DNA from 2 places in the Mesorhizobium sp. M0618 genome. Region 1 is predicted to be linked to the other one. Evidence: riboswitches for the same ligand, from Rfam matches in the RefSeq annotation. Region 1 holds a riboswitch; the other holds the start of a gene.

Region 1 (5,072 bases):
TGTCGAAGCGGCCCGTCTTCCATTCCTCTTTCGCCTGTTCGATGCGCTCCTTGGACGACGAGACGAAATTCCACCAGATGTAACGCTTCGAACCAAGAGAGGCGCCGCCGAACAGCATGAAATGCGCCCCGGTCTGCGACGACACGACGATCTCGTCACCGGGACGGAACACCAGCAGCCGTTCGGCTGGGAATACATCACCCGAAATTGAGACCTCGCCTTCCAGCGTATAGATGGCGCGTTCTTCCGCATCAGCAGGGATTTTCACGCTGGCGCCGGGCGCCAGGCGCAGGTCGGCGTAGAGCGTCTCCGTGTCGGCCCTGACCGGGGACCGCAGTCCCTGGAAATCGCCGATGATGAGGCGCCCGTTGACGCCTTCGGCTTCGATCTCGGGAAGCCGAAGCGCTGCGGTATTCTCGAAAACCGGAGCCACCTCTTCCTTGTCGTCCGGCAGAGCCAGCCATGTCTGCAGGCCGGATACCGACATCGACGCGCCACGCAGTTCCTCCGGCGTACGCTCCGAATGGACGATGCCGCGGCCGGCGGTCATCAAATTCACGTCGCCGGGCTGAATGACCATTTCGGTGCCGAGTGAATCGCGGTGCCGGATCTTGCCGTCGAACAGATAGGTGACCGTCGACAGGCCGATATGCGGATGCGGACGGACATCCAGTGCCTGACCGGCGCGCAGGATCGCGGGACCCATGCGGTCGAAGAAGATGAACGGCCCCACCAGCCGCCTTTTTGCCGTCGGCAGGGCACGGCGCACCTGAAAACCACCGATGTCCTTGGCGTTCGGGATGACCATCAATTCGATCTGATCGCTGGCGAAGGCATCGCCTGCCTCAGGGTCTTTCCCGGGGAAGAAGCTCATGGACTCTCCTTGTCGGTGGTCGAAGGCCGCCTGGCCGCATCAGGCAAAGCGGATCGCCGCCTTTGCCCGCAGCTTGGCCGCCACCTCTTCGCGATTGCGCGGATGCTGGTGGGTTTCGAGCGATTCGAGCAGCTCGTGCGCCGAGGCGGCGATGGCTTCGACGGCATGGTCGAAGGCGTGCTGGTTCTGCTTCGAGGGTCGCGTGGTTCCGCTCAGCTTGCGGACGAACTGAAGAGCCGCGTCGCGCACCTCGTCATGGGTTGCCGGCGGATCAAAATTGAACAGGGTCTTGATGTTTCTGCACATCGCTTCCGGATCTCCTCTTGTCCTTGAGCTGTTTCAAGCGGAACGAGTTATATCCTCGATCATGATCATGTCCAAAAACCGGTGAGGCGAGGCCATCGTTCGGACCGGGCCTCAATCCGCGTCGAGTGGCTCCGTTCCGACCGGCTTGCCGTCGCGCGACAGCCTGATCTTCTCGACCTTGTCCTCGGCGGCCTTCAGCAGCCGGTCGCAATGCGCCTTCAGCGCCTCGCCACGTTCATAGATCCTGATCGACTGGTCGAGCGGCACGTCGCCACGCTCCAGATCATCGACGATCTTCTCCAGCGCATCGAGTGCCTGCTCGAAGCTCATCGCCTTGACGTCTTCGTTGGTCTCATCGGCCATCATTCATCCTTTCATCAGTCGCCCGACATGGGCGGCGACCGAAAATGCCAATCCCTGCAGATCGTAGCCGCCCTCGAGCAGGCTGACGAGCCGGTTGCCGCTGTGGCGTGCCGCGCGCTGCATCAGCTGGCCGGTCGCCCAGTCGAAATCATCCTCGGTCAGATTGATCTCGGCCAGCGGATCGCGGTGGTGCGCGTCGAACCCCGCCGAAATGATAATCAGGTCGGGCGCGAAATTGTCGAGCGCGGGCAGGACGCGCGACAGGAAGGCATCGCGAAACACTTCGCTGCCGGTCTGCGGCGCCAGCGGTGCGTTGACGATGTTGCCGGCGCCCGTTTCGGTCTTCGCTCCGGTGCCGGGATAAAGCGGCATCTGGTGTGTCGAGCAATAGAGCACCGACGGATCGTCCCAGAAAATATCCTGCGTGCCATTGCCGTGATGCACGTCCCAGTCGACGACGGCAACGCGCTCGACACCGTGTTTCTTCTGCGCATAACGCGCCGCGATCGCCGCCGTGTTGAACAGGCAAAAGCCCATCGCCGTGGTCTTTTCGGCATGATGGCCGGGCGGCCGGGCGGCGACGAAGACGTTGTCGGCGCGGCCCGAAAAGACATCATCGACGGCGGCGTTGGCGGCGCCGATCGCGGTGATCGCCGCTTGCCAGCTCTTCGGGCTGGCAGTGGTGTCGGCATCGATGCGGGCAATCCCCTCGTCGGGGATGGCGGCGCGCACGCGGGCGACGAAATCGGCGGGATGCGCGTAGAGGATGGTGGCCTCGTCGCCTTCCGGCGCCTGAATACGATCGAGCCCGGCAAAGGCTTCGTCGTCGAGCACGCGCTCGATGGCGCGTAAGCGGTCGGGCCGCTCGGGATGTCCGGGCGGCGTGAGATGCTCGAGGAAGATCGGATGGGTGTAGAGACGGGTGGTCATTGTCCTAATCTAGTGACCCGGATCGACAAAGGCCATGCACGGGCGGCCGATGACTGGGGAAAATCGCGACTGCGTCCATTCGCGTCGCCGCAGGCATTGGCCCCGCGGGCGCTTCGGCGTAAGGTCCCTGGTACTGCCTGGTGCCCGCCGCAAGCGGGAGAATCGGGAACACGGTTGAATTCCGTGGCGTGCCCAACGCTGTGAGGGGGACCGCGCCGGTAAATGCCACTGTCGATGACGGGAAGGCACCGGACGCGGGTTGATCCCGAGCCAGAAGACCGGCCTGGCAGGCATTGTCATCCGCGTGGTCAGGCGGATGGCATCAGAGCGACGTGCGTCTACTTGGACGCACAAAGTACGCTCTGTCAGTTTTGAATCTGCAATCGCAAGGGGACAAGCGATGCCGGAACACATGACCGCTGCCATTGACGATGGATTTGACCAGAATGCGCGCGATGCGGTCTACCGCGCCATGTTCACGCGGCGTGACGTGCGCAGCCATTTCCTGCCCACCGCGATCGATGACGACGTGCTGGCACGGCTGCTGCTTGCCGCCCATCACGCGCCATCGGTCGGCTTCATGCAGCCATGGAATTTCATTGTCATTCGCGATGTCAAACGACGGGCGGAGGTGCGCGACCTGTTCCTGGCCGCGCGAGAACAGGAACTGCCGGCGATCGAGGCGGAAAAACAGGCGCTGTACCGCAAGCTCAAGCTGGAAGGCATCTGCGAGAGCGCGCTCAACATCTGCATCACCTGCGACCGGCAGCGCTCGAAGGGTTCGCCGCTGGGACGCTGGCACAATCCGGAGATGGATCTCTACAGCACCGTCTGCGCGGTGCAGAATTTCTGGCTGGCCGCGCGTGCCGAGGGCGTTGGCGTCGGCTGGGTGAGCATCATCGAGGCTGAGGCGCTGAAGCGGCTGTTGGCCATTCCGGATCACGTAACGCCGGTCGCCTATCTCTGCGTCGGCCGTGTTTCCGAGTTCGCTCCCAAACCGGACCTTGAAACGCATGGCTGGGGACGGCGGCTGCCGCTGCCGGAGCTGATCATGAGCGAGACCTTTTCCGGGCAAGGCGAGACACAGCTCAAATCCACCGTGGCGCGCCTCAACACCGTTCCTGCCTCACCAGACACCATCCGCCCAGCCGATCAGGGTGTGGCGCCGGCCGTAGCCCAGCGCGAACCGCCGAAGGAGGCCAGCGCCTTGTCCTTGAGCTCCCTGAACTTCGACGATGCCTCGGCCAGCCGGGCGTCCCAGGCCGGATCGGGCACCTGGCCCGCGATGGTCTTGAAATAGACCTGCATCAGGCAGGCGATGGCGAAAGGCTCGATGAACGCCGCCTTGAATGCCCAGGCGAAGACGATGGCGAGCACAAAAGCCCAGCCGGCGAGCTGGCCAGGCATCAGGAACAGAATCGCACCGGCAGGTGCCAGCATCATCAGAAAGATGATGAACGACATGCCCCACATGATGACCGCCAGCCAGACGGCGTTCTTGACCATGACCTTGCCGTTCTGAGCATAGAGCACTACGCCTTGGCGCGCCGTCTCGAAGGGCGAGGCTGAATTGATGCGGATGTTGTAGCCGAGGATGATCTCGTCGACATAGGTCAGCGACAGGCGGATCACCGTGTTGATGAAGGAGACCAGGCCGCTCAGGCCTGGTATCGGCAGGAAGGCGGCGATACCGCCGAGCAGGCCGGTGATGGCACGGATGGCACCCTTGACGAGTCGGTCGACGACGAAAAGGATGTTGGCTTCGGCAAAACGCTGGGTGACGACATCCCTGGCGTAGGCGATCTGGTCCTGACCGCCGGGAATGTCGCGGCCGTCGATCAGATGAACCATGACGGCGATGTGGCCGGCCTTGACGACATAGAGGATGTATTCGCGGATCCAGTAGACGGCGATCGAGACGACGCCGAAACCGACCACGCCGCCCCACAGGGCAAACGACAGCGGCCCGTCGGGATCGGTGGAGATATGGCCAACGCCATAGCCGACGGAGGCGCCGGTGCCGGTTGCCATAATATAGGCCAGCGTGATGCCGAAATAGACGATCATGCGAAAGACGATGAACGGCCAGGTCCGCATCATGATGGACACCGACCGGCCGATCTCGAAATCCCACATGTGTCCCGAATCTCCGCCTCAGAGATGGTGGAAGAGGATGGACTCAACCCGGCGATTGTCAATTGCGGCCCTGACGCCAAAGGGCGACGAATTCGGGGTAACGGGTTCGGAGCCCGCCAGCGCGTTGGCTGACGGAGCATCAAACGAAAAACCCGCCTGTGCGGCCGGTCACTGGCGCAAATCAGCACCATGGACGAATATATACCTTAGCTGAGGGCATGGTGTCAAGAAAAAATTCCTATCGTGAACAGCTGCCGGCACGAAAGCTCCGGTGAGAACTTCAATTCGACTGCGGATCCGGCTTCTTCAGCAGGCCTTCAAGCAGTTGCTTGAACGCCGTCACCACCTTCTTCGACGTCGTTTCGGGGTCATTCGAATTGGCGATCCGTTGCGCTGCCTGGCTGCTCGCTCCGATGATCAGTCGCGAGGCGGTCTCGGGGTCGAGGCTGGAGACAACGACCCC
Region 2 (5,072 bases), on a different contig from region 1:
TGGCTTCGATGTTGGCCGGTCCCGGCGTCAGTTCGGCATAGCGCAGGGCGACGAAGCGCTCGTTCTTGACCGCGTCCGTCTCCTTCATGGCCGGATGCGCCTTCAGGAAATCGAGCAGTTTCCTGTAGCCACCGCCATCCTGGTAATCGAGCAGGATGAGGAATTGCGGATTGCGCGACGCCACCGTTTCCCAGTCCGTATTGCCCCAACTGGTGTCCATGTCGGCTATGATGTTGTCGCCGCCGGCGGCTGATATCATGGCGCTGGGGATGGCGAATTTGCCTGCGGTGAACGGCTTGTCCTCGCCGGAATCATAGAGGAAGACCCGCGTTCCCTTGGCGTCGCCGACCTTGGCGGTGATGTCGGCGAGCCGCGTCTTCCAGCCGGAGACAAGCTTCTCAGCTTCGGCCTCCTTGCCGAAGATCTTGCCCAGCTTTTCGACGTCGCCATAGAGCAGGTCCATCGAGGCGGCGGGGCGGCTCTTGTCGAGATGGACGCAGCTTTCCGTCAGCACCAGCGTCTTGATGCCGTGCGGGGCAAGCGTATCGGGTGTCACCTCGCCGCCCGGCTTCATGCCATAATACCAGCCGGCGAAGAAGAAATCCGGCTCGACCGCGACGAGGTTTTCGAGCGTGGGGTATTTCGGCGCCAGTTCCGGGATCGAGCCCTGCTCGGCCTTGAATTCGGGACCGACCTTGTACCATCCGGAGATGCCGGTCAGGCCGACGATCGCCGGCTGCAGTTTCAGCGCGAAGGCCATCTCGGCCATGTTGAGATCCTGAATGACGGCACGCTTCGGCGGCGCGTCGAAGGTCAGCGGCTTGCCGCAGCTGTCGACGGTCACCGGGAAGGCCAGGGCTGTCGAGGCCAGCAGCGAGAAGGCAAGCGAAAAAGCGAGGCGTTTCAAGGGTTTTCTCCTGTGGACGGGATTGATCGATATGTGACGGCTTCAATCAGAATGGCGGCGCGGCACGGTTCGGCATCTCGAACACCGTCAGTTCGCGGTCTTCGGTCGGATGGCGCAGACGCAGCACATCGATGCCGAAAATCTCGCGAATCAGCTTTTGGGTCAGCGCTTCGCGCGGTGCGGCGAGCGCTTGCAGACGGGCATGGTTCATCACCGCCACCCTGGTGGCGAACGGTGCCACCAGCGCCAGATCGTGCAGCACCGCGATCACCGTCATCTCGAAGCCTGCGACGAGGTCGAGCAGTTCGCCGCGGGCGCGCGGGTCGAGATGGTTGGTCGGCTCGTCGAGAAACAGGATCTTTGGCTGCTGGGCGATGGCGCGGGCCAGTTGGGCGCGCTGGCGCTCGCCGCCCGACAGCGAGCCGATGGTGCGGCCAAGCAGCGGCAGCAGGCCGGTCCGGCGCAGCGCATCGACGACAATGTCACGCTCCTCGCTCCTGCGCCGTAGCCGAGCGTGCGGGACCCGGCCCAGCTCGACATAGTCGATCACCGCCAGCCGCGGATCGGGCTGGTCGGTCTGGCCGACAACGGCGATATGCAGCGCCCGCTCGGCGGCGGAAATCCCGTCCAGCCGGCGCCCGCCGAGGTTCACCTCGCCGGAACTCGGCCGCAGCATGCCCGACAGCATGCGCAGCAGCGTCGTCTTGCCCGCGCCGTTGGGACCGATGATGGCAAGGCGATCGCCAGCGGCCACCGAGAAGCTGACCGCCTGGACCAGATCCCGGCCATTCGCCATGGCGCAGAGGTCATGTGCTTCGAGAAGCGCTACGGTCATCGGCTGCCCGCCAGATTGCCGGGATGGCAAAGCGTGCACACGATGATGCGATGATCGATAGAGCCGTCCAACTTTCCGTCACTTTCCAAAACTGGCGACGGAAGGAAGCTGGCGAAGCGGCCGACAAGACCGGGATTCGCGTTTCCTCCCGGCACACCCCGTCCGGTCAACTCAGTGATGGCAGGTCTCCTGGCTCGCGGGTCGTTGCGCCATCCTGCCTTCCCAGCCTTGCCGGCCAGTGGCATTCACGGATTTTGCTCGCCGCTTACAGTTGCGGGGGCAGCCACGGCCTCGACCCCTGGGGATCTCACCGTGTTCCCTTTTCACCCCTCGCCTTTCGACTCGGGGACCATCACCGCTTCAGCGTAGATTTCCCCCAATCGCTTCGCAATGGATTTCTCGGACGGAGTGGTGGGCCGGCTAGGGAAAACATGCATTTCACGCTTTCGATATGTAATAACATTACGCTTTAGAGGATGCCGCCTGGCGCTGTCAAGCGAAGCCTGCCGAATTTGGCTCGTCGGCGGCAAGGGGCGCTCGACCGCTGTGCCATATCGGTGTGCGACTGTGACGGGATCGGTTCGATTGCGCGGGATGCGCAATTTCGATCAAACTGGCCGCGCCAGGAAACGGCAGGATGATCTGGCCAATGCGAGGAGCAAAATGAACCCGACCGAGAAAGCGCTGTGGTTCGTCGAAAGTCATCTGCCGGAGGCGATCTCGCTTGACGATGTCGCGCAAAGCAGCGGCGTGTCGCGTTTTCATGTGACGCGGGCTTTCGGCGCTGCCACGGGCCGCTCGGTGATGGGCTACATGCGCTCACGCCGGCTCACCGAGGCGGCGCGCAAGCTGGCCGGCGGGGCGCCCGACATTCTCTCCGTCGCGCTCGACGCCGGCTACAACTCGCATGAGGCGTTCACCCGTGCCTTCCGCGATCAGTTCGGCACCACGCCGGAACTGGTGCGCGCGCAAGGCACACTCGACAAGCTCGACCTCGTGGAGCCGATCCTGATGGACCAGTCCTTCCTCACCAATCTCGAACCACCGCGTTTCGAGACCAGCCGGCCGTTCCTGATCGCCGGCCTCGGCGAACGCTACAGCTGCGAAACCAGCGCCGCCATCCCGATGCAATGGCAGCGCTTCGGCCCCTATATCGGCAACATTCCGGGCGAGGCCGGCGATGTCGCCTATGGCGTCTGCGTCAACGGCGACGATGCCGGCAATTTCGACTACATCGCCGGCGTCGAAGTGTCTGATTTTTCCGACCTGCCCAAGGAATTCAGCCGGGTGCGGGTGCCGGCGCAGAAATATGCGGTCTTTGCCCACCGCGAACACATCTCGACCATTCGCCGGACGGTCAACACGATCTGGAACAAATGGCTGCCGGCTTCCGGCCACGAGATATCGGATGCGCCGGAATTCGAACGCTACGGCCCTGAGTTCGATCCACGCAGCGGCAATGGCGGGCTGGAGATCTGGATACCGGTGAGGGCGTAGTCGGTCAGGCCATCGGCAGCGCCGGCCAGCGATCGACTATCCCGCCGCCGGAAAACACAGCGATCGACCCGAACTGCTGCAGCACGGCTTCGCTCTGCGTCGGGCGCAGGAAGGCGTAGTCGCCGGGCTTTGCGGTCGCGTCGGCGGGCAAGCCCATGAATTGCTGGTTGGAGGACAGGCCGAGCAGCCCGTTCGCCTTCATGCCTTCGGGGAAGACCGGCTCGGCCATCCACTTGCCGCCATAGAGATAGCAGCCCTTGCGCGGGAAGCGGCCGAGCGCCTGCAGCAGGCGGGTGACGGCCGGCGGGCCAGGCAGCATCGGCTCGACCATTTTCAGGATCGGCGTGGCGATGAAGGCCGCCGGCTGGAAGCCGTCGAGGCCTGGCGTATCGAAATCACTGGGCAGCACAAAGGCCGAGCCCATCGAAACCTCGTTGGCCATGCCGCCATGATGAAGCAGTGCGGTCTTGCTGCCGCCGATGTTCAGGATACGGCGCTGGTCGGCGCCGAGACAGGCGACGAACGCCGAGGCCTGCGCCGACGCCTTGGCCAATGCCTTTGCCGGTCCGCCGAAAAGGCCGGGAATGAGCGGCGCATGCGCCTCGTAGGCCATGACGCCTTCGCAATGCAGCCGGGCCGGCAACGCGCTCAACGCCTTCGACAAGGCCTCAGGATTGGCGAACCCGCCGCGATGCAGCCCGACATCGATCTCGAAAGCGATGCGCAGGCCGATGCCGAGTTCGCCAGCGAGGGCGCCATATTCCGCCAGTCTCTCCTCGCTGTCGATCAGCCAGCAGACACGCGACCAGTCAACATTACCCTTCACCAGCGCAGCCCTTGCCGCATCGACAGGCATCGGCTTGCCATACAGCAGATCGGCATCCGGAAACGCCTTCAGCACCGCCTCGCTGATCGGCGGATGGAAGGTCATGACATGATTGGTGCCGAGCGCCTTGCCGATATGCGCAAGCAGCGGCAGGCAGGCGAGCGATTTGTCGACCAACCGCACAGCAAGGCCGGGGTCGAGCCTGTCTTTCACCAGGGCAATGTTGCTGTCCAGCCGGTCGCGATCGAGCAACAGGCAGGGCTGGAAGATGCCGGCGGTCTTCAGCGCATCCGAGAGGGTGGAAAAATAGGTGCTCATCATTCGATGCCGAACAGGCCGGCCATGTAGGGCGAGACGAAGCGGTTTTGCGGATCGATGTCGCGGCGCACCGCCATGGCGTCGTCCCAGCGCGCATAGAGCTTTTTCAGATCCGCCGCTTTCAGGCTGTGCATCTTGCCCCAATGCGGCCTGCCGCCATATCTGCGGAAGATCGGCTCTGCCGCCCGCATGAACGGCAGAGGATCGTTCGCTGCATCATGGTGGATGGCGATGGAGCAGGTCAGCCTGTTGTAGAATGGCGAAAGCCAGAACTGGTCCGGCGCGACCGAGCGCACCTCCATCGGGAAATAGACCTCGGGAAAGCGCTTCTCGGTCAGCTCGATGATCTCGGCCAGCGCCTTCGGCCCCTCCTCGAACGGCAAATGATATTCCATCTCGTTGAACTTGGTCTGCCGGTCGCTGGCATAGACGTTGAGCCAGTCCTGCACATAGTCCTCGGCGGGAAATCTGGCGGCCGCCGAACGGATCAGACGGCCACGCAGCGATGGCAGCCAGGCAAGTGAGGTGCGCAGCCTGCGCAGTGTCCTCAAACCCGACTCGTCCTCTTCCGGCGGCCGTGCGGTGAGTGCGGCGTCGCTGAAATCGCTGGCGATGAACTGCGCATAGCCGGAAAACGGAATGTAGTAGAATTCGGCCGAGCGATGCGCGGCCATCATTGCCTCGAAATC

Evidence for each region. A riboswitch is a leader RNA that binds a small molecule or an ion and turns the genes downstream of it on or off. The one in region 1 is predicted to bind cobalamin.
Region 2: it holds a riboswitch for cobalamin, as region 1 does, so the genes downstream of both, NKJ04_RS31015 (ABC transporter ATP-binding protein) here and bluB (5,6-dimethylbenzimidazole synthase) in region 1, are expected to answer to the same signal.

Annotation. Positions count from the first base shown of each region.
Region 1 covers NZ_JAMYQH010000018.1:12,955-18,026, reverse strand. Annotated here, with positions in the region: gene NKJ04_RS19490 (pirin family protein) at 1-874, opposite strand, end outside; gene NKJ04_RS19485 (DUF2277 domain-containing protein) at 914-1,180, opposite strand; gene NKJ04_RS19480 (exodeoxyribonuclease VII small subunit) at 1,292-1,543, opposite strand; gene NKJ04_RS19475 (histone deacetylase family protein) at 1,547-2,473, opposite strand; cobalamin riboswitch at 2,595-2,774, shown strand; partial or broken gene bluB (5,6-dimethylbenzimidazole synthase) at 2,790-3,503, shown strand; gene NKJ04_RS19465 (hypothetical protein) at 3,626-4,609, opposite strand; gene NKJ04_RS19460 (TetR/AcrR family transcriptional regulator) at 4,890-5,072, opposite strand, start outside.
Region 2 covers NZ_JAMYQH010000044.1:35,033-40,104, forward strand. Annotated here, with positions in the region: gene NKJ04_RS31010 (ABC transporter substrate-binding protein) at 1-907, opposite strand, end outside; gene NKJ04_RS31015 (ABC transporter ATP-binding protein) at 954-1,742, opposite strand; cobalamin riboswitch at 1,905-2,111, opposite strand; gene NKJ04_RS31020 (AraC family transcriptional regulator) at 2,406-3,239, shown strand; gene NKJ04_RS31025 (DSD1 family PLP-dependent enzyme) at 3,244-4,383, opposite strand; gene NKJ04_RS31030 (D-arabinono-1,4-lactone oxidase) at 4,383-5,072, opposite strand, start outside.